3 regions of the Streptomyces sp. NPDC048462 genome follow, and region 2 is predicted to be linked to each of the others. Evidence: riboswitches for the same ligand, from Rfam matches in the RefSeq annotation. Region 2 holds a riboswitch; each other region holds the start of a gene.
What was found. A riboswitch is a leader RNA that binds a small molecule or an ion and turns the genes downstream of it on or off. The one in region 2 is predicted to bind cyclic di-AMP.
Positions count from the first base shown of each region.

Region 1: another riboswitch for cyclic di-AMP. It lies ahead of ACGFU6_RS14200 (NlpC/P60 family protein); the one in region 2 lies ahead of ACGFU6_RS30815 (peptidoglycan DD-metalloendopeptidase family protein).
Region 3: another riboswitch for cyclic di-AMP. It lies ahead of ACGFU6_RS18395 (transglycosylase family protein); the one in region 2 lies ahead of ACGFU6_RS30815 (peptidoglycan DD-metalloendopeptidase family protein).

Region 1 is NZ_JBICXG010000006.1:294,455-303,898, reverse strand. It holds gene ACGFU6_RS14220 (response regulator transcription factor) at 1-274, shown strand, start outside; gene ACGFU6_RS14215 (GNAT family N-acetyltransferase) at 293-1,054, opposite strand; gene ACGFU6_RS14210 (NlpC/P60 family protein) at 1,097-2,146, opposite strand; gene ACGFU6_RS14205 (hypothetical protein) at 2,504-2,857, shown strand; gene ACGFU6_RS14200 (NlpC/P60 family protein) at 3,032-4,207, opposite strand; cyclic di-AMP (ydaO/yuaA leader) riboswitch at 4,206-4,358, opposite strand; gene pcrA (DNA helicase PcrA) at 4,628-7,066, shown strand; gene ACGFU6_RS14190 (M23 family metallopeptidase) at 7,109-8,617, opposite strand; gene ACGFU6_RS14185 (hypothetical protein) at 9,042-9,444, opposite strand, start outside.
Region 2 is NZ_JBICXG010000024.1:102,852-112,295, forward strand. It holds gene ACGFU6_RS30805 (alpha/beta hydrolase) at 1-452, shown strand, start outside; gene ACGFU6_RS30810 (SGNH/GDSL hydrolase family protein) at 531-1,376, opposite strand; gene ACGFU6_RS30815 (peptidoglycan DD-metalloendopeptidase family protein) at 1,595-2,530, opposite strand; cyclic di-AMP (ydaO/yuaA leader) riboswitch at 2,534-2,723, opposite strand; gene ACGFU6_RS30820 (tyrosine-protein phosphatase) at 3,136-3,948, shown strand; gene ACGFU6_RS30825 (DUF6126 family protein) at 3,983-4,159, opposite strand; gene ACGFU6_RS30830 (helix-turn-helix domain-containing protein) at 4,207-4,815, opposite strand; gene ACGFU6_RS30835 (aspartate aminotransferase family protein) at 4,883-6,277, opposite strand; gene dxs (1-deoxy-D-xylulose-5-phosphate synthase) at 6,274-8,235, opposite strand; gene hpnH (adenosyl-hopene transferase HpnH) at 8,454-9,444, opposite strand, start outside.
Region 3 is NZ_JBICXG010000010.1:26,744-36,187, forward strand. It holds gene ACGFU6_RS18375 (exopolyphosphatase) at 243-1,184, opposite strand; gene ACGFU6_RS18380 (DUF501 domain-containing protein) at 1,248-1,787, opposite strand; gene ACGFU6_RS18385 (septum formation initiator family protein) at 1,868-2,338, opposite strand; gene eno (phosphopyruvate hydratase) at 2,437-3,717, opposite strand; gene ACGFU6_RS18395 (transglycosylase family protein) at 4,024-4,770, opposite strand; cyclic di-AMP (ydaO/yuaA leader) riboswitch at 4,775-4,946, opposite strand; gene ACGFU6_RS18400 (transglycosylase family protein) at 5,329-6,297, opposite strand; gene ACGFU6_RS18405 (cytochrome P450) at 6,403-7,716, opposite strand; gene ACGFU6_RS18410 (nucleoside triphosphate pyrophosphohydrolase) at 7,726-8,694, opposite strand; gene ACGFU6_RS18415 (SurA N-terminal domain-containing protein) at 8,726-9,382, opposite strand.

The DNA.
Region 1 (9,444 bases), on a different contig from region 2:
CGCGGTGTTCTCGCCCCGGCTGGCCGGCTTCGTCCTCGACGCCTTCGCCTCGACGGACGCGCCACCGGTCGACGAGGACCTCGACCGGCTGACCCAGCGCGAGCGCGAGGTGCTGCGGCTGATCGCGCGGGGCTACGCGTACAAGGAGATCGCCAAGCAGCTGTTCATCTCGGTGAAGACGGTCGAGTCGCACGTCTCGGCGGTGCTGAGGAAGCTCCAGCTGTCCAACCGGCACGAGCTGACCCGCTGGGCGACGGCCCGTCGGCTGGTCTGAGACCGGCGGGCCCACGCCTCAGGCCGGGTCGAGCGAGATGTTCAGCTTCTCGCCGACCCTGCGGTAGCCGATGCCCGCGTACATCCGTTCCACATCGGCGTCGCCCGGCTCCAGCCAGACCACCCGGCAGCCCTGCTCGAAGGCGGTCGCGGTGAGCCGGGCGGAGAGGTCGGCGCCGATGCCGCGGCGCCGGAACTCCTCGGCGACGGCCAGGCCCACCAGCTCGCTGAGGCCGTCGACCGGCACCGAGCAGCCGCCCGCGCCCGCCGGGACGCCCTCCAGCGTGGCGAGCGCGGCGACCCCGCCGTTCGCCGCCGCGTCGCGCAGCCACTTCGCCTCGCCGCCCTCGGGCTCGCCGGTCCCGCCGTACCCCAGGTGCTGTACGAGGGCGGCGGCGTCGAACTCCGCGGCCGTGATCGGTTCGGCCGTCACCAGACCGTCCACCGGCTTCGGCGGCAGCAGGCCGCCGGGCGCGCAGGCCATGACCGGGGCCCGGTTCTCGACGGTGAACCCGGCGGCGAGCAGCGCGGGTTCGACCGCCGGCGCCCAGCCGGGCAGGTACTCCAGGCGCGGCATCCGGTCCCGTTCGCGGAAGCCCGCGATCAGGGCGTCGATGTCCTCCGGGGCCGGTTCGGCGCCCTGGTCCGGGATTGCGTAGTTGGCGTACTTCAGCGACCAGTTCACGTTGTGGCGCACCGTGAACGGGCCGACCCGGTAGTGGTCCGGGGAGCGGAGGGCGAGCGTACGGGCATGGGTCTGGACGTCGAAGTCCATGGGCATGAGTGGGTGTCCCTCGGTCCGGTCGGTCGGAAGGACGGGAGCCTATGCCACCCGGGCCGCTCCGGCGAAGGGCATTTCGTCGATCGGTGCGATGCGGACCGGGGCCCCGGGGCGCGGGGCGTGGATCATCCGTCCGTTGCCGATGTAGAGGCCGACATGGCTCACGCCCGAGTAGAAGAACACCAGATCCCCGGGGGCGAGTTCGGAGCGTGAGACGCGCCGGCCGGCGTTGATCTGGGTGTACGTGGTCCGGGGCAGCGAGACACCGGCGGAGCGCCAGGCAGCCTGGGTGAGGCCGGAGCAGTCGAACGAGGAGGGGCCGGTGGCGCCCCAGACGTACGGCTTGCCGAGGGCCCCGTACGCGAAGGCGACGGCCGAGGCGGCGCGGGCGTTGGGCGCCCGGTCGGAGCCGCGCGGGGCGCTGCGGTCGGCATGGCCCGTACCTCGGCCGTCGTCGTCGGAGGCGTCGTAGGAGGCCCGCTGGGCGGGGGAGAGGCGGGCCAGCAGCTTGCGGGCCTCGGAGAGCTTGGACCGGACCGTCGCCTTGTGCTTCTGGAGGTCGGCCTGGCGGGCGGTGAGCTCGGCCAGCTGTCCCGCCGCCTCGGACCGCAGCTGGGCCACGTCCGCGACCTGGCGCCGCACGGTGCGGAGCTCGTCGCTGCGGCCGGCGGCGGCCCGCTCCACGTACGAGGCGCGCCGCAGGTACTGGTCGGGGTCCGAGGAGAGCGCCAGCTGCAGCGACGGGTCCAGGCCGCCGGAGCGGTACTGCGCGGCGGCGTACGAACCCAGCTCCTCGCGCGCGGCGTTGAGCCGCTCGGTCTTGCGGGCGGCCTCGTCGCGCATCGCGTCGATCGCCTTGGCGGTGGCGGCCGTCTTCACCTTCGCGCCGTTGTACTGCTCGGTGGCGACCTCCGCCTCCCGGTACAGCCGGTCCACCTGGGCCTTGACCTGGGCGGCGGAGGGCGTCGGGTCGGCGTGCGCGGATCCCGGCAGCGCGGCAGCGGTCGCGGCCCCGGCGAGGGCGAGGGTCGCTGCGGTGCGGGCAGCAGAGCCGGTGTACGGGCGCTGCTTGGGTTTCCGGTGCGCGGCCACGAGGGCGGTGGTCCTTCCTGTCGACTGCCCGCCGGGGCCTACCGGAGGGCCCGCCCGGTCCGGCGGCGGGTCGCCAACAGGGGGAGCGGCCCGCCGCCGGATCTCTCGGCGGGGCGACCGGACGGTGCCGCCCGGGTGCGGAGCGGCGGTGATCCGGTCACCTGGTAGGGACGCTAAACCCGGGGCACGGGGAAGAGTCGTAATGACGCTTATTGCCTGAATTTGGCGCTTCGTTGTTGTTGGGTGACCGGAATAATTGCACCAGAGTAAGGCAATTGGTGCATTCATGAGTCAAGCATCCAGTAAGCCTGACCTGGCTGCCGATGCCTGATATGGCCAGGGCTAGGGTGCGGAACCATGCGTGTACTCATCGATGTCTTCGTCGCCCTCCACATCATCGGGATCGCCGCCCTGCTGGGAGGTTTCCTCACCCAGATGAAGGCGATGGGCGCGGGGACGGCGCGGTTCGTGCCGGGGATGCTGCACGGCGCGCTGACCATGCTGGTCACCGGGATCGCCCTGGTCGGGCTCGATCAGGCCGACGACCACCCCGTGAACAACGTCAAGATCGGCATCAAGCTGCTGATCCTCGTCGTCATCCTTGGGCTCGTCTACGTCAAGCGGGACGAGGAGAAGGTCGACAAGGGCCTCTTCGCGGCGGTGGGCGGGCTGACGATGGTCAACATCTTCATCGCCACGATCTGGACCTGAGCACACCCGGCCCGAGCGCACCCGGCCGGAGCGTTCCGGGCCCGTGCGCCCTCGTCGCACCGGCCCCAGACCCCAGTACGTCCAGTACAGGAGCCTGAGGCCGGCACGCCGAAAGCACGCGCCTGACACCGCGTGGTCGCCCTCCGGGCGACGACGGCAGTCCGACGCCACGCCCTAGCCGGGGCGCACGCTCCCGTAGATCGGCATGTAGAAGATCGACTCCTCGCGCACGTTGGCCCCCGGCTTCGGCGCGTGGATCATCATGCCGTCGCCCTTGTAGATGCCGACGTGGCTGATGTCGTCGTAGAAGAAGACCAGGTCCCCGGGCCGCAGGTCATCCGTGGCGATCCGGGTGCCGACGTTCACCTGGTCCCAGGTGGTCCGCGGAATGGTGACGCCCGCAGCCTTCCAGGCCGCCTGGGTCAGCCCCGAGCAGTCGTACGAGGACGGGCCGGTCGCCCCCCAGACGTACGGCTTGCCGAGCTGGGCCCTGGCGAACGCGAGGACCTTCTCGGCCTTCGTCGAGGCGCTGCTGTCCGAACCCGAACCCGAATCCGACCCGGTGCCGGCATCCGAGCCCGTTCCGGTGTCCGAGCCGGTCCCGCTTCCCGCTTCCTTGGCCTTGCGGTCGGCCTCGGCCTCCGCGGCGGCCTGCTTCTTCGCCAGCTCCGCCGCCTTGCGCTTGGCCTCGGCCTTCTTCTTCTGCTCCAGCTCGGCCAGCCGCGCCTTCTCCTCGGCGGTCAGCTTCGACAGCAGCGTGCGCGCCTCGGTCAGCTTCGTCTGCACGTTCTGCTTGCTGGTGCGCAGCTTGGTCTGCGTCGCGGTGAGCGTCTCCAGGCTCGTCACCGCCTCGGCACGCTTCTTCGACGCCTCGGCCTGCTTCGTACGGAAGTCCGTGACGGCCTGCTGCTGGTTCGAGGCCATCCGGTCCATGAGATGGGTCTGGTCGAAGAACGACTGCGGGTCGTTGGCCAGGAAGAAGGTGGCGGTCGGCGCGAGCGCGCCGTCGCGGTACTGGGCGGCCGCGTAGTTGCCGAGGGTGCGGCGGGCGTCGTTCAGCTTGTCGGCGCGCTTGGCGATGTCGTCCAGCAGCGTGTCCACCTTGGTGCGCTGCTCGGCGGACGCCTCTTTCGCCTCGTCGTAGTGCTGGGTGGCGGTGCCCGCCTCCCGGTACAGGGCGTCGACCTTCTTCTGGACGTCCTCGATGCCGGGCTTCGGGGCCGGGGCCGCGAGCGCGCTCTGTGTGGACAGCAGGGTCACCGAGGCGAGCGCGGCCGTCGTGAACCCGATGGCCGGGGCGGAGCTGCGCACCCGGGGGCGCGGTTTGCGATGCGATGCCAAGGCCGGCATCTCCTTCCGTGGACCGCCTACCGGGTTAGCTGTCGGGTTCGGGCGGAACGGAAGGCTGCCCTACGGTCCTGGTGGGGGTTTCGGACCGATTCACCCCGGTGCTGCGTGTGGGTCCCCGGTTCCGGACCCCTGGAGGCGGCCCGGATTCGACGTGGACGCCCGCTCGGCGTGGTTCGCCTCTTGGGGGTACGGGCCGTCCGAACGAGCACGCTAGCCAACTCATGGTGCCGCTGTGAAGGTTGATGTTCGATATGCCCGATACGTTTTCGTGACCTTGCGGAAGCCGTGCGGTCCGGCCCGGCGCGGCGCGCGAATTCCCTACGCAGGGTGGGCCGGGCGTCGCCGTGTGTGGCCCCGGACGGTGTGCGTTTCCCCATGCGGCCCCGGGGTGTCAGTGCGGCCGCCTAGACTCGGACAGCGATGAGCAGCCTCTTTGACGACAGTTTCCTGGCCGGCCTCCAGCACACGGAGGAAGGGCCCCCGCCGCCCCCCGAGGACTCCGCACCCGAAGCGGTGCCGGAGGACCTCTTCTCAGGCGTGTTCGACGGGCCCCCGCCGCCCCGCGACGCGTACTACCGGGACGGCGCCCACCGCCCGGTCATCGACGCCGTCGCGCTGCTCGACGGGCTGAACACCGAGCAGCGTGCCGCCGTCGTGCACGCGGGCTCCCCGCTGCTCATCGTCGCCGGGGCCGGTTCCGGCAAGACCCGGGTGCTGACCCACCGCATCGCCCACCTGCTGGCCGAGCGCGGCGTGCACCCCGGGCAGATCCTGGCGATCACCTTCACCAACAAGGCCGCGGGCGAGATGAAGGAGCGCGTCGAGCAGCTCGTCGGCCCCCGCGCCAACGCCATGTGGGTCATGACCTTCCACAGCGCGTGCGTACGGATCCTGCGCCGCGAGTCGAAGAAGCTCGGCTTCACCTCCTCGTTCTCGATCTACGACGCCGCGGACTCCAAGCGGCTGATGGCCCTGGTCTGCCGCGATCTCGACCTCGATCCGAAGCGCTTCCCGCCGAAGTCGTTCACGGCCAAGGTGTCGAACCTGAAGAACGAGCTGATAGACGAGGAGACCTTCGCCGGCCAGGCCACGGACGGTTTCGAGAAGACCCTCGCCCAGGCCTACGCGATGTACCAGTCCCGGCTGCGCGAGGCCAACGCGCTGGACTTCGACGACATCATCATGACGACGGTGCACCTGCTCCAGGCCTTCCCCGACGTCGCCGAGCACTACCGCCGCCGCTTCCGGCACGTCCTGGTCGACGAGTACCAGGACACCAACCACGCCCAGTACACGCTCGTACGGGAACTGGTCGGCCCGGCCGGTGCCGCCGACGCCCCCGGCGAGCTGTGCGTCGTGGGTGACGCCGACCAGTCGATCTACGCCTTCCGCGGCGCGACGATCCGCAACATCCTCCAGTTCGAGGAGGACTACCCGGACGCGACCACGATCCTGCTGGAGCAGAACTACCGCTCCACCCAGACGATCCTGTCCGCGGCCAACGCCGTCATCGAGCGCAACGAGAGCCGCCGCCCGAAGAACCTCTGGACCAACGCCGGCTCCGGCACCCGGATCACCGGCTATGTCGCGGACACCGAGCACGACGAGGCGCAGTTCGTCGCGGACGAGATCGACCGGCTGACCGACGCGGGCGACGCCAAGGCCGGTGACGTCGCGATCTTCTACCGGACGAACGCGCAGTCCCGTGTCTTCGAGGAGATCTTCATCCGGGTCGGCCTGCCCTACAAGGTCGTCGGCGGTGTGCGCTTCTACGAGCGCAAGGAGGTCCGGGACGTCCTGGCCTACCTCCGGGTCCTGTCCAACCCCGAGGACACGGTCCCGCTGCGCCGCATCCTGAACGTGCCCAAGCGCGGCATCGGGGACCGGGCCGAGGCGATGATCGACGCCCTGTCGCTGCGCGAGAAGATCACCTTCCCGCAGGCGCTGCGCCGCGTCGACGAGGCGTACGGCATGGCCGCGCGTTCCGCGAACGCCGTCAAGCGGTTCAACACGCTGATGGAGGAGCTGCGCACGATCGTCGAGTCGGGCGCGGGCCCCGCGGTGGTGCTGGAGGCCGTCATGGAGCGGACCGGCTACCTGGCCGAGCTCCAGGCCTCCACCGACCCGCAGGACGAGACCCGGATTGAGAACCTCCAGGAGCTCGCCTCCGTCGCACTCGAATTCGAGCAGGACCGGGGCGAGGAGGAGGGGGCGGGGACGCTCGCCGAGTTCCTGGAGCGGGTCGCGCTGGTCGCCGACTCCGACCAGATCCCCGACGAGGACACCGACGGCTCCGGAGTCGTCACGCTGATGACCCTGCACACGGCGAAGGGCCTCGAATTCCCGGTGGTCTTCCTCACCGGCATGGAGGACGGCGTCTTCCCGCACATGCGGGCCCTGGGCCAGGTCAAGGAGCTGGAGGAGGAGCGCCGGCTCGCCTACGTCGGCATCACCCGCGCCCGCGAGCGGCTCTATCTGACCCGGGCGTCGATGCGCAGCGCGTGGGGCCAGCCCTCGTACAACCCGCCGTCGCGGTTCCTGGAGGAGATCCCGGAGCAGCACCTGGAGTGGAAGCGCAAGGGCCCGATGGGCGCCCCTGCGGGACCGACGTCGGGCATCACCTCGTCGCTGTCCTCGTCCCGTTCGCGCTCCGGGCCCTCGGGCTTCGCGACGCGGCGGACGTCGGACAAGCCCACGATCACGCTGGTGGTCGGCGACCGGGTCACCCACGACCAGTTCGGTCTGGGCACGGTGACGGCGGTCGACGGCATCGGGGACCAGGCGAAGGCCACGGTCGACTTCGGGGACGAGCGGCCGAAGAAGCTGCTGCTGCGGTACGCCCCGGTCCAGAAGCTGTAGCGCTCCGGCCCGGGACGCCCCGGGCCGGAACGAGGGGCCAGGTCAGGTCGGGTCGATGCCGTGGCTGCGGAGCCAGGGCAGCGGGTCGACGGCCGCGCCGCCGCCGGGCCGCACCTCGAAGTGCATGTGGGGGCCCGTCGAGTTGCCGGAGTTCCCGGAGTGCGCGATCACGTCACCGGCCTTGACGTGGCCCGAGCGGATCCGGGTGCTGCTGAGGTGGCAGTACCAGGTCTCGGTGCCGTCGGCCATCGTGACGATGGCCATGTTCCCGTAGGCGGTGTTGAACTGCGTACGGACCGTGCCGTCGGTCGCCGCCATCACCGGAGTGCCGTACTGCACGGGGAAGTCGATGCCCGTGTGCACGGACATCCAGTTGACCCCGGCCTGGCCGAAGTACGCGCTGAGACCGTGATCCTTGACCGGCATGACGTACTTGGGGCGCAGGGCCTCCTTGCGGGCGGCCTCCTCCTCGCGCTTCTTCTTCTCGGTGGCCTGCCGCTCCTTCAGGTCGATGCGCTCCTGGGTGCGGCTGGCGCGGTCCGCGAAGTTCTCCGCGTCGGCGCTGAGGTTGGCGAGCTGGGTGTCCAGCTTGTTGTTGGCGGCGACGGGCTCGACCGTCCCGGGGTCGGCGGCCGCCATCGTCGTGGTGTCGTCCTTCTTCTCCTCGCCGCCGCCCATGCCGCCCACGGAGGCGGCGGCGATGCCCGCCACGCTCATCACGCAGGCGGAGGGAACGGCGACGGTGAGGAGAGCGGAGCGCTTGGCGGGCGAACGCCTGCGGCTGCGGCTGCCACCGCGGGAGACCTGACGGCCTGCGGGGCGGTGGGAGTCGGCGGGGGACGGGGGCGGTTCCGGGACCGGCTCCGACTCGGGCTCCGGCTCCGGGAGGCTGAACTCGGCGGTTCGGGAGGGTTCGTAGGCCTCGTGCGCCTCGGCTACCTCGTATGTCCCGTACGCCTCAGGTGTTCCGTACGACTCGTGCGTCTCGTACGGATGCTGCCGGGTCTGTTCGGATTCGTGCGATGCCGTCAAATTCTGCGACGTCTGCTGTGCGTGCTCGGGCGTGGCGCCCGCGTTCCAGGCGGTGGCGTCGTACGCGCCGGAGTCGTATCCCGCGGTGTCGGCGCTCGACCACTGGCCGTTGGCGTACCAGCCGGAGGTGTCCCACTGGCCCGATGCGTCCGGGGCGCCGCCCTGCGACGGGATGTTCGCGCCGTGACCGTCGGTCGTCGCCCAGGCGGCTGTGGTGTCGTACTGCTGCGGCGCCGCGTCGTACTGGGGGTACTGCTGGGGGTGGGGGGCGTAGGCCGCGTAACCGCTGGTGTGGTCGTACTCGGCGGTCCGGTGTGCGCCGGTGTCCCACTGGGTGCTGTCGTACTGCCCGCTGTATCCGGTCTGGCCGTTGTCGTACGGGGCCGCGTAACCGGTCGTGGTGTCGTACGAACCGTCGTAACCGCTGGGGAGGGAGCCGAAGAGCGGGTCGTCGTCGAAGCCGCCTGTGGAGTGGCTGTCGTATCCGACATACCCGGCGTGGGGGTGCTGGTCGTTCACCAACTTCTCTCTCGCCTCGGCAGCAGGACCTTGGTCCGGGGCCCGTGGGGGACCCCGGGGGAAAGCAGTGGCCGCGACTGTACCCGGCGGTATGCGACACCGACAATCTTCCACGGCCCGCGGGTGCTCCAGAAACGGGCAATCGGCCGTCTTTCGACGGACCACTCACACAGCCTTGGCTCTATGTTCGAAATTTGTTCTATTGGGGGGAGTGGTGTCAGCCGTTGACGCGGTGTCCATCGGGGGTCCGGGGCGATCCCGCCACCGAGCTCGTGGCTGTCGCGCCAGGCGCCGGTGCCACTCCCCCCGGTGACGGTTGGTTCACGGACGGCGGTGAGCGGGCGGGGGATTGAGGGTTCGGGGGAGGCCTCGTGGATCAGTAGTGGTTCGGTCCGCCGGCTGCGGCACGGTTCCGCCCGGGGGATCAGCCCACCGTCGGCCAGGGCGGCAGATCTGCGTGCCGGACCCGGTAGCCACCTTTTGCCACGGGCGCGAAGGGGGCCGGTGCCATGCAGGATCCGACCGAATCCATGTGTTCGTCGGAGCCGGTCGTCCAGTTCACCCCGTCGTCCCAGGAGAACCCCACCCGGTCCCGTGACACCTTCCCGGGTCTGTCCGTGCCGCCGTCATAAACGCTGAACCCCAGCCGCTTTCCCACCCAGTCCGGACCTCCGGTGCTCACCTCGGTGATGACCGCGGTCAGGGTGGCGCTGCTGCCGGGCGCGGTCACCAGACAGTCGACCGTGCCCTCGGCGGTATAGGTGATGCCCCTCTCCGCGGAGTAGTGCGAGACCTTCACCGTGCCGTACGCGTCGGTCGGCAGTCCG
Region 2 (9,444 bases):
ACCGCACGGCGACCCCGCCCGGCAACACCCGCGCGGCCAGGACCGCGATCACCTGCGCGGACTCCAGCCTGCGCCCCGGCGTCGAGCGCCTCAGCAAGGACGAGGCCCGCGTCAAAGCGGCCTCACCCGTCTTCGGCGCTGCCTGGTCCACCGGCGTCTACCTCTGCTACGGCTGGCCGTTCGACGGCGAGAGCGCCACGCTCCAGGTGAACGCCGACGGCGCGGCCCCCGTCCTGGTGGTCGGCGGCACCGGCGACCCGACCACCCCCTACCCCGGCGCCCGCCGCATGGTCCGCGCCCTGGGCGACGGTGTCGGCGTCCTCCTGACGGCCGAGGAAGAGGGCCACGGCACATACCCGAACAACCGCTGTGTCACGGAGAAGATCGACCACTACCTCCGCACGGGCCGCACCCCGGCCCCGGGGACGGTATGCCGGGGCAGCATGTCCTGAGCTCTGCCGACGCGCACTGCTGCCAAGATGCACGGCTCTGTGGGGACGGCCGTCCCGGGGTCCGGGCGGCCGGGCCCCTCAGAGCGGCAGCAGGTCCGGCCGCTTCGCCGCCACGTGGTCGCCGGAGGACTCGCCGCGCAGGCGCCGCCCGATCCACGGCACCAGGTACTCGCGGGCCCAGTGGATGTCGTCGCGCCGGACCTCGAAAGTTCCCCGGATCGGCTGCGGCGGCCACTCCTGGTCCGGGTCGGCCGGCACGTCGAGACCGAGGACCTGGGCGGCGCGCAGCGCGACGCGGGTGTGCCCCTCCGGTGACAGGTGCAGCCGGTCGCCGTCCCAGGCGCGCCGGTCCTGCACGGAGCGCAGCGACCACAGGTCGAGCACCGGGCAGTCGTAGCGGTCCGCGATGGACCGCACATGGGCGGTGTAGGTGGCGATCTTGCCGCGCAGATGGCGCAGCACCGGAACGCCGCGGGTGTCGAAGCCGGTGGTGACCATGACGGTGCCGACCGACCGGGTCAGCTCGGCGACCGCGCGCTCGAAGCGCTCGGCGACGTCGTCGGGGTCGGTGCCCGGCCGGATGATGTCGTTGCCGCCCGCGCAGAAGCTCACCAGGTCGGGGGCGAGTTCCTTGGCGCGCGGTACCTGCTCCTCGACTATCTGGTCGAGGAGGCGTCCTCGTACGGCGAGATTGGCGTACCGGAAGTTTCCGTGCGCGGCACCCGTGGTGTCCTGCGCCGTTTCGAGGTCCGGGAGCTGGTCGGCGAGGATTACCGCCAACCGGTCGGCCCAGCCGACGAATGTCCCGTCCGGGCCCAGGTCGCCGACTCCCTCGGTGAAACTGTCGCCAATCGCCGCGTACGACTCGATGGCGCCCTGTCGGTTGATGACGCCCTGTCGGATGTTTCTCGAATCGTCTGCCACAAGGGCATATCCTGCACCGTCGATTGTGACCTACGCGACCGTAATACGGGGTTGACGGGTGGTGAGATAGACCACCCAGTCAGATTTCGGTAAAGGGGGAATAAGTGCGACCGTCCTCCGAACACCGGCCGCACATAAGCGGAGGGACGGTGCGCCGCCGCGCACCGCCCCTCCGCTGTATTGCTCAGGTCCGGGTCACCGGACCGGTACCGCCTGGATCAGACGTTGATCCCGTGCGACGCCAGGTAGGCGATCGGGTCGATGTCCGAGCCGTACGCCGGACCCGTGCGGACCTCGAAGTGGAGGTGCGGGCCGGTGGCGTTGCCGGTGGCGCCGGAGAGGCCGACCTGCTGGCCCGCGGTCACGGTCTGGCCCGCCGAGACGGAGAGCGAGGACATGTGGCCGTACTGCGAGTAGTGGCCGTCGGCGTGCTTGATGACGACCTCGTTGCCGTACGCGCCGCCCCAGCCCGCGGTGACGACGGTGCCGGAGGTGATCGCCTTCACGCTGGTGCCGGTGGAGACGGGGAAGTCGATGCCGGTGTGGCTGCCGCTGGACCAGCTGGCGCCGGAGGCACGGTAGGCGGTGGTGTGGTTGCCGGGGACCGGGTGGACGTAGCCGGAGGACGAGCCCTGGTCGGCGGAGGCGGTGTTGGACGCCTGGGTGTCGGTGGAGGCCGCGGGGGCCTTCGACTCGGTCTTGGCCGGAGCCTTCGACGGGGCCTTCGACGGGGTGGTGTCACCCGTGGAGGTGTGCGAGCCGGTGGCCGGGGCGTGGCCCCAGGCCTTGCCGCCGAGGGTCAGCTTCATGCCCGGGAAGATCAGGCTCGGGTCGTCGCCGACGACCTTGCGGTTGTCCTGGTACAGCTTCTCCCAGCCGCCCTTGAGCTTGTGCTCGGCAGCGATCTTCGACAGGTAGTCGCCGGAGACCACGGAGTAGGTCTTGGTGCCGGACTGCTTGTCCGCGACCGGCTTGGCCGGGGTGGCGTGCGCGGCGGCCGACTGCGCGGTGGCGGGAGCGGCCTGCTCCGCGGCGTTGGCACCGGTGGCGCCGAGCAGCGGAAGCGCGATGACGGCTCCGCCGGCGCTCGCGACGACGACGCCGCGGGCGATGGTGGCGGACTTGGGACGGCGGTGCTTACCCGGGATGGGCATGAAGAATTTCCTCTCCGGCGCCTACGAGGTGAGCTGTCGGGTTCGGGCTGGAGATGCCCGGTCGCGCCTGGCGCGACTTCACCCCGAGCCGGCCGGATCTCTCCGGTCGGCGGCTTACCTGGTTCCCCCGCTCCTGCCACACGGTGAGTGGGTGCGAATTCCGGACGGCGGCAGGATTAGGCGTTCCATCCGGATTGACATGGAACGTAAGCGAGCCGGGACGGCGGAAACAAGCCACGGGTTCCGCTCCGGATTCCGCCCCGGGAAATCGGCACGGAATTACGGTGACACTCCGTGGATTATGGATCTTGGCATTCCGCGCGGCGTACGGATTACCCAACGGGCCCGCCGCCACACACCGTCACGGATATGATCCCGCTCACGAGCGGGTGACCATCTCCCGCATAAGCACGGCATGTTCGACTAAAAGCCTCAATACGGACATGTCATGCCCATCGTCCCCGCCGGCGCTCCACGAAGAGGCGGCGCACGGTGGCGGCATCAGAGCCGCCGCCGGGATGATCGGCTGAATATCCGATGTCGTATCGTCACGGGAGTGGACCCGTCGGCGACACGCGTCGGCGGCAGAGCCTCCAGGAGTGACCGTGACGCAGCAGCTGCCGCAGACCCCGTCGACGGAACCCGAGCTGGCGGGGGTCCGTAACTTCCGCGACGTGGGCGGACTGCCCACCACGGACGGCCGCCGGGTTCGCTACGGACGGCTCTTCCGCAGCGGTCACCTGGCGGGCGCCACCCCCGAGGACGCGGCGTTCCTCGGCGGCCTCGGGCTGCACACGGTCTTCGACTTCCGCAACGCGGCGGACCTCAAGCTGGACGGGGCGGACGTGGAGCTGCCCGGCGTGCGCAATGTGAACATCCCGCTCACCGACCCGGCGGACGGCAGCGAGTTCTGGCGGATGGTGCGCGACGGCGAGATGGACGAGCTGCGCGGGATCCTCGGCGACGGCCAGGGCACGGCGCGGATGGTCTCCTCGTACCGCTCGATCATCCTGGACCGCACCGCCGAGCACAGCCGGGTGCTGCACGCCCTGGCCGAGGACAGCGTCCCGGCCCTGATGCACTGTGCGGCGGGCAAGGACAGGGCGGGGCTCTCGATCGCGGTCTCGCTGCTCGCGGTGGGCGTCGGCCGCGAGGCCGTCGAGGCGGACTACCTCAAGTCCAACGACGCCCACCGCCGCTACCGGGTCCGCCGCAGCGACACCTCGGCGGCCGGCATGTCGCCCGAGGTGATGGAGCTCCTCAGCCCCCTCTTCGGCGCCCACAGCGAATACCTCGCCGCGGCCTTCGCCACGATCGACGAGACCTGGGGCGGCACCGAGCGCTACCTCTCCGAGGGGCTGAGGATCACCCCCGCGACGCGGGAGCGGCTGCGCGAGCGGCTCCTCGAAGAGGCGTGAGCGTCCGCCGGGCCAGGGGCCACGGGGTTGGCGGCTACTGGTTGTGCATCCCCACCGCGAACAGCAGGTAGAGGAAGCCCGCGATGACGTGCCCGGCCACCAGGTAGGCGAACAGCCTGATGACGAGCCCGCGCGGCATCTTGCGTTCCTGGGTGTCGGCGTCCTTGCGCCCGGCCGGGGTGAGCGGGTCGTAGTTCTCGGAATCGGACATGACAGTCCTCTCTGGCGACCGGCCGGGCCGGTGGCGGGGACGGCGTCTCAGCGACGGTGGATTCCGCTGCCGAGGCACAGCTCGGCGGCGGGGCTCTGCAGCAGGGTGTGGACGAAGAGCAGCTCGGCGCCCTCGCGCTCCGGTGCCGCGATCCGGTGCGGGGTGAGCGAGTCGAAGTGCGCGCTGTCGCCGGGGCCGAGGTCGTGCACCGTCTCGCCGAGGGTCACCCGGAGGTTCCCGGCCAGGACGTACAGCCATTCCTCACCGGGGTGGACGCGCACCAGGTCGCCCTGCGCGCCGTACGGGACCCTGACGCGCAGCGCCTGCATCGCCCGGCCCGGACCACCCGCCTGCTGGTACATCCAGCCGTCGGCCTCGGCCCCCTCGAACTTCCGGGCGCGGACGATCGCGTCACGTTCCGGGGGGATCTCGCCGAGCAGTTCGGAGACCGTCGTACCGTAGATCCTGGCGAGTCCGAGCAGCATCGGCAGCGAGGGCTGGCGCCGGCCCGTTTCGAGCCGGGACAGATGGGCGGGCGAGAGCCCGGCGCGCTGGGCGGCGGTCTCCAGGGTGAGCCCTCGGCCGCGGCGCAGATCACGCAGGCGCGGTGCGACACCGGGCAGCTCGTCGGCCACCCCTCCTTCTGGAGGATTCATGTGTCCATTGGGCCAGGGTCTTTCCTGGGAGGCAAATTTATTGCCTCCCAGGCAAAACCCCCGCTGATCAGCGGTTGGCGACGGCCTGCTTCACCAGGGTCCGGCCGAAGTCCCACATCAGCCCGCCGTTGTGCGCGTCGTCCATCACCGCTGTGAACGCGGTCACAAACCGGTCCACGTCCGCCTCGTCGATGACGAGCGGCGGAATCAGCTTGATCACTTCGAGGTGGTCGCCGGAGACCTGGGTGAGGATGCGGTGCTTCTGGAGCAGCGGTACGACGACCATCTGCGCGAAGAGGCCTTTGCGGGCCGCCTGCAGCATGGTCCAGCGGCTGCGCAGCTTCAGCGAGGACGGCCGGCCGAACTCGATGCCGATCATCAGTCCGCGTCCCCGCACCTCGTGCAGCAGCTCGTAGCGGCCGACCAGCGCGGCCAGCCTCTCGCGCAGCAGATCACCGGTGCGGCGGGCGTTCGCCACGGTCTCCTCGTCCTCCATCACGGCGAGGACCGCCAGCCCGGCGGCCATCGCCTGGGCGTTGGAGCCGAAGCTGGCCGAGTGGACCAGCACCCGGTCCATCGAGGAGTAGACCCGCTTGAAGATCCAGTCCTTGCCGAGCGTCGCCCCGACCGGCACATAGCCGCCGGAGAGCGCCTTGGCGACGCAGACCAGATCGGGTTCGACGCCCTCCTCGTGCTGGTAGGCGTAGAAGTCACCGCTGCGGCCCAGCCCGGTCTGCACCTCGTCGGCGATGAGCAGCGCCTTGTGCTTGTGCAGCAGCTCCTGGGCGGCGCGCAGGAAGCCGGGCGGCGAGGCGTGCACGCCCTTGCCCTGGATCGGCTCGACGACCAGAGCGGCCACATCGCCGCGCTTCAGCTCGCGCCGCAGCGCGTCGAGGTCGCCGAGCTCGATGGCGGTGTCGGGCAGCAGGGGCGCGAAGCCGTCCCGGAAGCCGTCCTCGCCGTTGACCGAGAGCGAGCCGGTGGTCAGTCCGTGGAAGGCGTGCGTGCAGTACAGGATCCTCGGCTTCCCGGTCGCGTAGCGGGCGAACTTGAGCGCCGTCTCGACGGCCTCCGTACCGCTGTTGCCGAAGAACACCCGGTCCAGGTGAGGGCTGTGCGTGAGCAGCTTCTCGGCCAGGAGCCCCGGCAGGGGCTGGCAGTCGAAGCGGGTGAGGTCGGCGAGCGAGGCGTCCAGGACGTCGTGCAGCGCCTTGCGTACGACGGGGTGGTGCCGGCCGAGCCCCATCACGCCGAAACCGGCCAGCATGTCCAGGTAGTCGTTGCCCTCCGCGTCCCAGAAGTGCGCGCCCTCGGCCCGTTCGTAGACCTTGTCGAAGCCGATGGTGTGCAGCATGCGCGGGAGCTGGTGGTTGAGGTGCTTGGTGTGCAGCTCGTAGCGCTCGGCGCCGCGCTCCGCGAGGAGCTGCGCCAGGTCGAAGCCCCCCGGCCCGTCGTCCTTCATGCCCCGCTCTCCTTGTGCCCGTTGTCCAGGGCGTGGCGCTCGTGGTGTCCGTCGCCCGGCGGGAGTCCGTGCCCGGCGGCCCCGGCCGGGCCGCGGGTGGCCAGGGTGGCGCTGATCCGGCCCGCGATCTCGACCGGGGTGAGCCCGATGTCGGCCAGCACCTCGGCGCGCTTGCCGTGGGCGAGGAACTGCTCGGGGATCCCGAAGGTGCGCAGTGGTACGTCGGTCCCCGCGTCCCGCAGCGCCTGCCCGACCGCCGATCCGACGCCGCCGGCCCGGCTGTTGTCCTCGACGACGGCGACGAGCCGGTGCCGCGCGGCGAGCGGGGCCAGCTGCTCGTCGACCGGCTTGACCCAGCGGGGGTCGACGACGGTGCAGCGGAGGCCGGCGCCCGCGAGCAGATCGGCGGCTCGCAGGCAGACCGGGGCCATGACGCCGACCGCGACCAGCAGCACATCGGCGTCCTCGTCGCGGTGCAGTACGTCCATGGCGCCGATCCGGCCGATGGCGGGGACCGGCTCCCCCACCGACTCCTTGGGGAACCGGATCATGGTCGGGGCGTCGTCGACGGCGACGGCCTCGCGCAGCTGGGCCCGCAGCTGGCCGGCGTCGCGCGGTGCCGCGATCCGCAGTCCCGGTACGACCTGGAGCAGGGACAGGTCCCACATGCCGTTGTGGGACGCGCCGTCCGGCCCGGTGACGCCCGCCCGGTCCAGGACGAAGGTCACGCCGCACCTGTGCAGCGCGACGTCCATCAGGAGCTGGTCGAAGGCCCGGTTGAGGAAGGTGGCGTAGACGGCGACGACGGGGTGCAGTCCGCCGGTGGCCAGTCCCGCCGCCGAGACCGCCGCGTGCTGTTCCGCGATGCCCACGTCCCAGACCCGGTCCGGGAACGCCTCGGCGAACTTCGTCAGCCCCACCGGGTGCAGCATCGCGGCCGTTATGGCGACGACGTCGGGCCGCTCCGCCCCGATCGCGGCGAGCTCGTCCCCGAAGACCGAGGTCCAGGACGGACCGGCCGCCGGGGCGAGCGGGGCGCAGGTCAGCGGGTCCATCGCGCCGACGGTGTGGAAGCGGTCGGCCTCGTCCTGGAGGGCTGGCTGATAGCCGCGGCCCTTCTCGGTGATGCAGTGCACGAGTACCGGGCCGTGGAAGCGCTTCGCCCGCTGCAGCGCGGACTCGACGGCGGCGGTGTCGTGGCCGTCGATGGGGCCGACGTACTTCAGGCCGAGGTCCTCGAACATGCCCTGCGGGGCGAAGGCGTCCTTGAACCCCTTCTTCGCGCCGTGCAGCGATTCGTAGAGCGGCTGTCCGATGACGGGGGTCTGCTGGAGGACGCCCTTGCCCCAGGAGAGGAAGCGTTCGTAGCCGTCGGTGGTGCGCAGGGTGGCCAGGTGGTTGGCGAGGCCGCCGATGGTCGGCGCGTAGGAGCGCTCGTTGTCATTGACGACGATGATCAGTGGCCGGTCCCTGGCGGCGGCGATGTTGTTCAGCGCCTCCCAGGCCATGCCGCCGGTCAGGGCTCCGTCGCCGATGACCGCGACGACGTGGTCGGGGCGGCCGAGTACCTGGTTGGCCTTGGCGAGGCCGTCGGCCCAGCCGAGCACCGTGGAGGCGTGCGAGTTCTCGATGACGTCGTGCTCGGACTCCTCGCGGGAGGGATAGCCGGAGAGGCCGCCCTTGCCGCGCAGCTTGGAGAAGTCCTGCCGCCCGGTGAGGAGTTTGTGTACGTAGCTCTGGTGGCCGGTGTCCCACAGGATGCGGTCCACGGGCGAGTCGAAGACCCGGTGCAGGGCGATGGAGAGCTCCACGACGCCGAGGTTGGGTCCCAGGTGGCCGCCGGTCCTGGCCACCGCCTCGATCAGGAACTTCCTGATGTCCTCGGCCAGTTCGCCGAGCTGTGGTTCGTTGAGCGTCTTGAGATCGTGCGGCCCCCGGATGCTCCGCAGAAGCGTCATACCGGGCCCCCTCTCTAATCCTGTCTCAGCTCACGTTGACGGCGGGGACCCCCGGTGGTGACGCCTGGGTCCTCGTCGTCGGCTGCACCGGAACCGCTGCGTCCCGGCCGGCCGCCGCCGGCCCGGCCAGGACGCGCCGCGCACGGCGACGCGTCGCGAGCGGCCGGGCCGACGGCTCACGGAGAGCCAGTACCACTGGTTCTCCGGCGGTCATCAGCTCACCGGTTCCCGCCGATGGTCTCCCGCGCGGCACGCAGGGATTCCTTCAGCGACCCCATGGTGGCCAGTACGGCGGTGGGCTCGTAGCCGCAGTGCGCCATGCAGTTGGCGCAGCGCGGGTCCTTGCCCCGGCCGTACTTGTCCCAGTCGGTCTCCTCGATGAGTTCCCGGTACGTCGGCACGTAGCCGTCGCTCATCAGATAGCAGGGCCGCTGCCAGCCGAAGAGCGAGTAGTTGGGAATGGCCCACGCCGTGCACGAGAAATCGGCCTTGCCCTCCAGGAAGTCCAGGAAGAGCGGCGAGTGGTTCAGCCGCCACCTGGCCCGGTTGCCGCCCGCGAAGGACTTCTTGAACAGCTCGCGGGTCTGCTCGACTCCCAGGAAGTGCTCCTGGTCGGGCGCCTTCTCGTATGCGTAGGCGGGCGAGATCATCATCTCGTCGACCTTCAGCTCGTCATTGAGGTAGTTCAGGACCTCGATGATCGTCTGCGGGGTGTCGGTGTTGAAGAAGGTGGAATTGGTGGTGACCCGGAAACCTCGGCGCTTGGCCTCCTTGATCGCGGCCACCGCCTCGTCGAATACTCCTTCCTTGGCGACCGATTCGTCGTGCCGCTCCCGCAGCCCGTCGATGTGCACGGCGAACGCGAAGTAGGGCGACGGCGTGAACTTCTCCATCTTCTTGCGCATCAACATCGCGTTGGTGCAGAGGAAGACGTACTTTTTCTTCGCCACCAGCTGCCGAACGATTTCGTCGATCTGCGGATGCATCAGCGGCTCACCGCCCGCGATGGAAACCATCGGGGCGCCGGATTCGAGCACCGCGCCGACGGCCTGGGCCACCGGCATCCGCTGCTTGAGAACTCCGGCCGGATGCTGAATCTTCCCGCAGCCTTCGCAGGCGAGATTGCAGGCGAACAGCGGCTCCAGCTCGACAATCAGCGGGAACTTCTCCCGCTTGCGGAGCTTCTGTTCAGCAAGGTACGTCGCAATC
Region 3 (9,444 bases), on a different contig from region 2:
GCAGAAGTCCGCCCCCACGGACCCAATTCCTTGTGAAGAAGTTCACGAAGTTCGTCGCGGCGTGTCCCCGAAGGGCTCCCCCGGGTGGCCCTCAGCGGCTCAAAGGTGCAGGCAGGAATGCGTATGAGCAAGGTTTGCGCACCCACCGGCACCCCACCCCCCGAAGCCCCGCGCGCAGGCCTCAGGAGGGCGCTCAGCGGCCCCGCCCGCCGAAAACGGCGTAGGGCCTGTCCGGACAGGCCCTACGCGACGGACCAGCCGATCCCGTCGAGGATGTCGTGCTCGCTGACGACCACCTCATGCGCCCCGGTCCGCTCCATGACGGCGAGCAGGATCAGCGCCCCGGAGGCGATCACGTCGACCCGCCCCGGGTGCATCGCGCCGATCGCGGCACGCTCGGCGTGGGTCGAGGAGAGCAGCCGCCCGGTGATCTCCCGGACCTGCTCCAGGGAGACCCGCGAGTGGTGGATCGCCGCCGAGTCGTACTCCTCCAGGCCCAGTGCGATCGCGGCCACCGTGGTGACCGTGCCGGCCAGGCCCACCAGCGTGCCGGCCCCGGTGAGCGGGACGCTGCGCCCGGCGAGGTCCAGCGCGGCGGCGACATCCGCGCGGATCGCGTCGGCAGCCTCCGGCGTGGGCGGGTCGACGACCGCGCCGTCCCGCGAGAGATGGCGCTCGGTCATCCGCACGCAGCCGATGTCCACGGACCGGGCCGCCCGCACCCGGTCGTCGCCGACGACGAACTCGGTCGAGCCGCCGCCGATGTCCACGACGAGGTACGGCTTCGCCAGGTCGTCGCGCCCGGCCAGCTCCTTGGTGGCCCCGTCGAAGGAGAACTCCGCCTCCTGGTCACCGCTGATCACCTCGGGCTCGACGCCCAGGATGTCCAGCACCCCGCGGACGAACTCGTCCCGGTTCTCCGCGTCCCGCGAGGCCGAGGTGGCGACGAAGCGGACCCTCTCGGCGCCGTGCTCCTTGATCACCGCCGCGTACTGCCGGCACGCGGCGAACGTCCGCTCCAGCGCCTCGGGGGCGAGCCGCCCGGTCCGGTCGACGCCCTGGCCGAGCCGGACGATCTCCATCCGCCGGTCGAGCTCGGTGAACTCCCCGGTGGCGGGGTCGGCGTCCGCCACCAGCAGACGGATCGAGTTGGTACCGCAGTCGATGGCGGCCACACGCGTCATGTCTTCAAGCCTCTCCGGCATTTGAGGATCGGGGGTGCGGGGGCGGAGCCCCCCGGGGGTGGGTCAGCCCTCGTCCGAGTCCGGCACGCCGCAGGGCGACACGCACGGACCCTTGCGCCACCACTCCGGCAGCATCGCGATCGCCTCGTCCCCCAGCGGGTTCACCCCCGGCCCCGCGGCCAGCGAGTGCCCCACGAGCACGTGCAGGCACTTCACCCGGTCCGGCATGCCCCCCGCGCTCGGGAAGCCCTCCAGCACCTCGATGGCGTCACGCCGCGCGATGTAGTCCTCGTGCGCGGCCCGGTACGCGGCCGCCAGCGCGGGGTCCGTACCGAGGCGCTCGGTCATCTCCCGCATGACCCCGTTCGCCTCCAGCGTGCCGATCGCGGACGCCGCACGCGGGCACGTCAGGTAGTACGTCGTGGGGAACGGCGTACCGTCCTCCAGCCGGGGCTGCGTCTCGACCACGTCCGGGTTGCCGCACGGGCAGCGGTGCGCGATGGCGCGCAGCCCACGCGGCGGGCGCCCCAGCTGCTGCTGGAACGCGGCGATGTCCGCGTCGGTGGGCGCGGTGGACTCGGTCTGGGGAGGGGGCGTTTCCATGCCTGCCTAGGTTCTGATCGGGCCCCTTGAACTGCGGTTGCGCAGACGAACGGGGAAATGCGAAAGGACGGGAACGCGGGTCAGCCCCGGTCGGCGCTGTCGACGCCGTCCCACAGGTTGGAGTGCCACGGCCGGCCGGACTCGTCCGGCTCTCCGTTGCGCTCCTTGACCGCGTCGGGATCGACCACGGTGTAGCCGGTCTCCCCCGGAAGAAGGTAGTGCAGGTGCTCGCGGGCCAGCCGCTTGATGTACGCGTTGTCCTGGAGGCGCGCCTTCTCGTCGCGCAGCTCCTCGGTGCGTGCCTCGGCCTCCTGCGCGAGCCGCTCCTGGTCCGCGATCTCGTCGCGCTGCGACACGTACTGCCGCATCGGGTACGCGAGGGCGACGATCAGGGAGCAGACGACCAGGGCCAGGAAGGCCGCCCGGCCGGTGAGGCGGGAGCGGCGGGCCTGGCGCTTGCTCTGGGAACGGTAGACGCGGGCTGCGGTCTGCTCACCGAGCAGCCTCAGCCGGGTCGCGGTGGAGAACCGGTCCCGGTCCTTCGCGGCCATGTCTCCGCCTCCCCATTACGCACGTCCGTCCCCGCACACGGTACGGGACCGAGTGCGGGGACGGACGGAGGCCGGGTCGCTGGACCCGGTCGGGCTTGTCAGCCCTTGAACCGCGGGAACGCCGAGCGGCCCGCGTACACCGCGGCGTCGTCGAGGATCTCCTCGATGCGCAGCAGCTGGTTGTACTTGGCGACACGGTCCGAGCGGGCCGGGGCGCCGGTCTTGATCTGGCCGCAGTTCACGGCGACCGCGAGGTCGGCGATGGTGACGTCCTCGGTCTCGCCGGAGCGGTGGGACATCATGCACTTGAAGCCGTTGCGCTGGGCCAGCTCGACGGCGTCCAGGGTCTCGGTCAGCGAACCGATCTGGTTGACCTTGACGAGCAGGGCGTTGGCGGAGCCCTCCTCGATGCCCCGGGCCAGGCGCTCCGGGTTGGTGACGAAGAGGTCGTCGCCGACGATCTGCACCTTGGCGCCGATCTTGTCGGTGATGACCTTCCAGCCGGCCCAGTCGTCCTCGTACAGCGGGTCCTCGATGGAGACCAGCGGGTACGCGGAGACGAGCTCCTCGTAGTACTCGGTCATCTCGGCGGCCGAGCGGGACTTGCCCTCGAACTCGTACGTGCCGTCCTTGTAGAACTCGGACGCGGCGACGTCGAGCGCGAGCGCGATGTCCTTGCCGGGGGCGTAACCGGCTTCCTTGATCGCCTCGACGATGAGGTCGAGCGCGGCGCGGTTGGACTCCAGGTTCGGCGCGAAGCCGCCCTCGTCACCGAGACCGGTGGACAGGCCCTTGGTCTTCAGGACCTTCTTCAGGGTGTGGTAGACCTCGGCGCCCCAGCGCAGGGCCTCGGAGAACGACTCCGCGCCGATCGGGGCGATCATGAACTCCTGGATGTCCACGTTGGAGTCGGCGTGCGACCCACCGTTGAGGATGTTCATCATCGGGACGGGCAGCAGGTGCGCGTTCGGGCCACCGAGGTAGCGGAACAGCGGCAGGTCCGAGGCCTCGGACGCGGCGTGGGCGACGGCGAGCGAGACGCCGAGGATGGCGTTGGCGCCGAGCGAGCCCTTGTTCTCGGTAGCGTCCAGGTCGAACATGGCCTGGTCGATCAGCCGCTGCTCGGTCGCGTCGTAGCCGACGAGCTCCGGGCCGATCTGCTCGATCACGGCGAGGACCGCCTTCTCGACGCCCTTCCCGTGGTAGCGGTTGGGGTCACCGTCGCGAAGCTCAATGGCCTCGAACGCACCGGTGGAGGCTCCGGACGGAACGGCAGCACGACCCGTGCTGCCGTCGTCGAGGCCAACCTCGACCTCGACCGTGGGGTTGCCCCGGGAGTCGAGGATTTCCCGGGCTACGACGACGTCGATGGACGGCACGAGGCATCTCCTTCTGGGATATGACGCTGGTTGCGCAGGGTCGCTTTGGCCTTGCGACAAGAGCCTAACCGGCCCGGCCGTCTCAGTCGGCCGCCCGCCCGTCCCCTGGGACGAAAAAGGACCCAAGGGCGGTGATAGCGGGGCGAACAACCAGAAATTTACTGACCAGTAACTACAACAGTTGAACAATCACCCGGAGTTTCCCGGCCCGTCGGGCCCGCAGACCGGCGACCGACAGACCCCGGCCCGGCACGCGTGGGGGGAAGACGCGGGCCGGGCCGGGCGATCGGCGAGGAGAGTGCCGGACTACTTCACCAGGTGCAGCTGCTGCCCCGGGAAGATCATGTCGGCGTCCTTGACGATGTCCTTGTTCAGCTTGAACAGCTGCTCCCAGCCGCCCTTGACGTCGTGGTCGGCCGCGATCTTGCTCAGCGAGTCGCCGGTGACGACCTTGTACTCGCCGTCACCCTTCTTGACCTTCTCGCCGGTCGGGGTGGTCACGGTCTTCTTCTGCTCGGCCTTGGGGGCGGTCGAGCGGTCCGAGCGGTTGGTGGCCGGGGCCTCGGTGCGCTCGGCCTTCTTCGGCTCGGCCTGCTGGGCCGGGGCGGACTCCTGCTTGGGAGCGGACTCCTGCTTGGGAGCGGCGGAGCCGGTGTCGACACCCGGGTCCACGCCGTCGTTGCTCAGGTTGCCGGCACCGGCGCAGGACCAGGCGCCCGGTCCCTGCATGTCGAGGAGCTTCTCGGCCACGGCGATCTGCTGGGACTTGCTGGCCAGGTCGGCGCGGGCCGCGTACTGCGTACCGCCGGCGGCGGCCCAGCTGGACTGCGAGAACTGCAGACCGCCGTAGTAGCCGTTGCCGGTGTTGATGGACCAGTTGCCGCCGGACTCGCACTGGGCGACCGCGTCCCACGTGGAGACGGAGGCGGCGGAGGCGCCGGTGGCACCCATCAGGGGCACGGCGATGGCGGCACCGGTCACACCGGCGAGCGTGGCGATACGGACGGCCCTGGACGGGCGGCGGTGCTTGTTGCCCTTGCTGTTGAGCAGCATCGAGACTTCTCCTCACCGACGCCTGCGAGGTGAGCTGTCGGGTTCGGGCCAAGTGAGTTGCCCGGTCGCACGTCCTAGCGCACGACTTAACCCCAAGCCGGTCCTGATCCGTCCTGCGACGATCGGGCCCGGCACTTACCTGGGTCCCCCGCTCCTGCCTACGGCGCTTTACGCGTCTGTTCCCTTCGACCGACGGCAGGATTCGGCGTGACGGTCGACGGGGCCCGCGGTGCGAGCGGTTCTGACCGTAAACACACGCAACCCCTACATTCAAAGAAGGACATACCGGATAAACAGCCCTTCCTTGCATCGGATAAACGCCTGTTTGCGCAGGTCGGAACGGATGCGGAGGGAGCTCCCGGACAAGACGCGCCAGTTCACGCAAAGAGACCCATGTCTCACTTAGTTCAAAGTGGGACATAGGTCTCTTAAGTACCCCGGATTCGAGGTGATTTCAGCTGTTGATCAGACCGTTTCCACGGCCGCTTCCACCGCTGCTTCCAGGGCGGCCCTGACTGGGCCTCAGCCGGTCGCCTCAGTTGGTCGTCCCGGCCGGTCTCAGCCGGCCTTCACGCCGAGGTCGAGGTGCTGACCGGGCAGGATGAGGTCCGGGTCGGAGCCGACGGCCGCCTTGTTGGCCTCGTACAGCCCGGTCCAGCCGCCGGGCAGCTCCTGCGCGTCGGCGATCGCCCAGAGGTTGTCGCCGGGCCGGACGGTGTACGTGCCGTCGGCGGCAGGCGCACCCTTGGCGCGCCCGTCACCTTCGCCACGCGAGGCGTGCCGCCCCGAGTCCCGCCCGTCGCCGGTCCGCTCCGGGGCCGGCGCACCGCGGTGCTTGCCGCCCGTCTCGGCGGCCGGAGAGGCTCCGTCCCGGCCGTCCGCGGGGCCGGTCTCGCCGGAGGAGCCGGACGCCGGAGGCGTGGCGTCCGGGGAGGCCGAGGCGTCCGGCTTGCGGTCCTTGCTGTCCTTGCTGTCGGCCGGGCCGGCCGTGGAGTCGTCCGACGGGGCCTTCGTCTTGTCCTCGGCCGCGTCGTCCGCCGGGTCGGCGCTCTTCGACGGGTCGGCACTCGCGGACGGGTCCGCGCTCTCCGACGGGTCGGCGGCCGGGGTGGCGGCCGGATCGACGCCCGGGTCGACGCCCGGCAGGGATCCGTCCGCGGCGAGGCCGGAGATGACGGCGCAGCTGGGCCACGCCTTCGGCCCCTGGTCGTCCAGCACCTTCTCCGCCACGGCGATCTGCTGCGAGCGGCTGGCGAGGTCCGCGCGCGAGGCGTACGCCTCGCCGCCGTAGGACTTCCAGACCTCCTGCGAGAACTGCAGGCCGCCGTAGAAGCCGTTGCCGAGGTCGGCACTCCACATGCCGCCGCTCTCGCACTCCGCGACCCGGTCCCAGGTCGAGGCGTCGGCGGCGTGCGCACCTGCCGCGCCGAGCAGCGGGATGGCGATGGCCGATCCGGTCACGCCTGCGGCGACGATGATCGCGGGTGCCTGCCGAGGGCGACGGTGTCTGCCGTTCGCGGAGCCCATGGGAATGCCTTCCGTGTGACTGACGAGTGACTGGTGAGTCGAACGGTGAACCTAGCGGGACTCGAACGTGTGTCACAAGTCGATGCAGCGGAGATCACGCGAAAGTCACAATGTTGACAGAGTGTCACCTTCGTCGGTGACGGCCCCGGGGGTGAACTCCACCGGGAGCGTGCGCAGTCCACGCATGATGAGCCCGCCACGCCAGCGCAAATCGGCAGCTTCTCCCGCAAGTCGCAGGTCCGGGAGGCGTTTCAACAACGTGGCCAGCGCGGCCTGTCCCTCCAGCCGGGCGAGCGGCGCTCCCAGGCAGTAATGGATGCCGTGCCCGTAGCCGAGGTGCTGATTGTCACGCCGTGAGAGGTCGAGCGTGTCCGGGCCGTCGAAGCGCTCCGGGTCCCGGTCGGCGGCGGCGAGCACCACGAGCACGGGGTCGCCCGCGCCGACCCGCTGCCCGCCGATGGTCAGCGGCTCGGTGGCGTACCGCCAGGTCGCGAGCTCCACCGGGCCGTCGAACCGCAGCAGTTCCTCGACCGCGGTGGCCAGCAGCCCCGTCTCCCCCTCGGCCAGGGACCGCTGGAGCCGCTCGCGCTGCTCCGGGTGACCCAGCAGGGTGTGGACGCCGTTGCCGATGAGGTTCACAGTCGTCTCAAAACCGGCAAACAGGATAATAAAGGCCATCGCGGCGGCCTCGTTCTCGGTCAGGTGCTCACCGTGGTCGCTCGCCCGGATGAGCCCCGAGATCAGGTCGTCCCCGGGGTTCTCGCGCTTGCGGTGGATGAGTTCGAGCAGATATCCGCGCATCTTCTTCACGGAACGGGCCACCCCGCCGCGCGGGCCGCCGCCGTGGCGGATCATCATGCCCGCCCAGTCCCGGAAGTCGTCCTGGTCCTCGGGCGGGACACCCAGCAGGTCGCAGATGGCGTAGATGGGGAGAGGGAAGGCGAACTCGTGGATGAGGTCCGCCTCCCCCTTCTCGACGAAGGAGTCGAGAAGGCGGTCCGTCAGCTCCTGCACGCGCGGCGCGAACTCCGCGATGCGCCGGGGCGTGAACGCCTTGGACACCAGACGCCGCAGCCGGGTGTGGTCGGGCGGGTCGATGTTCAGCAGATGCGTCATCAGCTCGGCCTTGCGCTCGCCCGGGATCCCCGTCTTCCCCTTGGCGTGCGCGGACTCGGCGTGATGGGCCGGGTTCTTGGACAGCCGGGCGTCGGCGAGGGCCTGCCTGGCGTCCGCGTACCGCGTCACCAGCCAGGCCTCGACCCCGCTGGGCAGCGTGGTGCGGTGGACGGGGCTGTGCTCGCGCAGCCAGGCGTACGCGGGATACGGGTCGGTGGCGAACTCCCACGTGAAGAGTTCGGGGGCGGGCGGCACGGCGTCGGCCGGGTGGGCGGGGCCGGTGCCGGCGGGGCTGTCGTTCACCCCCCGACGTTATCCGTTGCCCTCCGCCGCCCTGATGGCGTCCCGGTAGGCGCGGCCCGCGGCGCGCAGGGCGGCTTCCGGGTCGGTGCCGTCCTCCTGGGCGCGTACGGCCAGGGCGAGGAGCCGGTAGCCGATGTCGCCGCCCTCGCCGTCGGGGAGCGGCACGTCGAGTCCGGCGGTGGCGGCGCGGCCGGCCAGCTTCGCGGCGAGCGCCAGGGCGGGCTGGCCGAGGGGGACGCCGTCGGTGACGGACTCGCGCTGCTTCTCGATCGCCTTGGTCCGCAGCCAGTGCGCGTGGACGTCCTGCGGCGTCTCGGCGCTCTCGTCGCCGAAGACGTGCGGGTGGCGGTGGATCAGCTTCTCGACGAGGGTGGCGGCGACGTCGTCCACCGAGAACGGCTCCTGCTCGTCCTCCTCGGCGATGCGCGCGTGGAAGACGACCTGGAGCAGTACGTCGCCGAGCTCCTCGCGCAGCTCCTCGCGGTTGCCGTCCTCGATCGCCTCGACGAGCTCGTACGCCTCCTCGATGGCGTACTTGGCGAGGCCCTTGTGGGTCTTCTGCGAGGTCCAGGGGCATTCGATCCGGATGCGGTCCATGACCTGGACGAGATCGAGGAGGCGCGCGCCCGGCAGGTCGTACGAACCGGGCAGCAGCTCCAGGTCCGGCATCTGCACCCGCCCCGAACCGGCCAGCCGTGCCAGCCCGTCGGTCAGCGGCTGGTTGCCCTCGCCGCCGGTGAGGACCACCACGGTCCGGCCCCCGGTGCAGGAGGCGACGAGCTCCTGGGCGTCGGGGACGGCCGGCTCGACGGTGATGCCCGCCTCGCGCAGGTACGGCAGCTGCGGCTGGCCGGGCTCCCCGCAGAGCACCCGGTCGGCGGCTTGCAGCGTCTGCCAGGCGGGCCAGGACAGCAGTCCGGGCGCGACGCGGTGGCTGGCGGTGAGCAGGACGATACGGCCGGGGTCTTCAGCGTTCACGCTGCGAATCTACCCGGCCGCACGGCCGCTGTTACGCCCCGGCCTCCGCCGGGGTCTGCTCGGGCTTGGTCACCTGGTTGATCCAGGGGGCCTTGTAGTCGCCGAGCTGGATCTGCTTGTTGTCCCAGCTGCCGTAGCGCGGGTTGACGTCGACCTCGAGGGCCTTGGAGGCCTTCGCCAGGGCGTCGCCGAGAACCTTCGTGCCGGCCGGGCTCGACGGGTCCGCGCCGAGTGCCTGGGAGAGCTTGGTCAGCTGGATCTGCTCGCGCAGGAAGGCGTCGATCTGGCCGGGCGCGAGCCAGCGTTCCTGGAGCACCGCGGCCTGCAGCCCCTTCTCCCCCTTGTACTGGGCGACGGCCGACTGGCGCATCTGCTGGATCTCGGCGCGGCTGACGGTGACCCCGGCGTCCGCCGAGGCCCGGTCCAGGACCCGGTCCAGGATGATCCCGTGCAGTTTGGCGCGGACGAGCTGGCCGGACTGGTCGGTGGCCTGCACCGCCTGCGCGGAGTTGCCCTGCGCGTCGCGCACGTCCGCCACCTGGGCCTGCACGGTGGACATCGCGATCCGGTCACCGCCCACGACGGCTGCCGCGCCGGGGTGGGCCTGGCTGCCGCAGGCGGAGAGGAGCGGCGCTGCGACGAGGGTCACGGCGGAGACGGTGAGCGCGGTGCGACGGCGGCGGTGCAAAGGAGCCTCCCGAGGAGATTGTGCGGCGGTGCACAAAGCCTTGCGGTGATCGATGTTAGGCA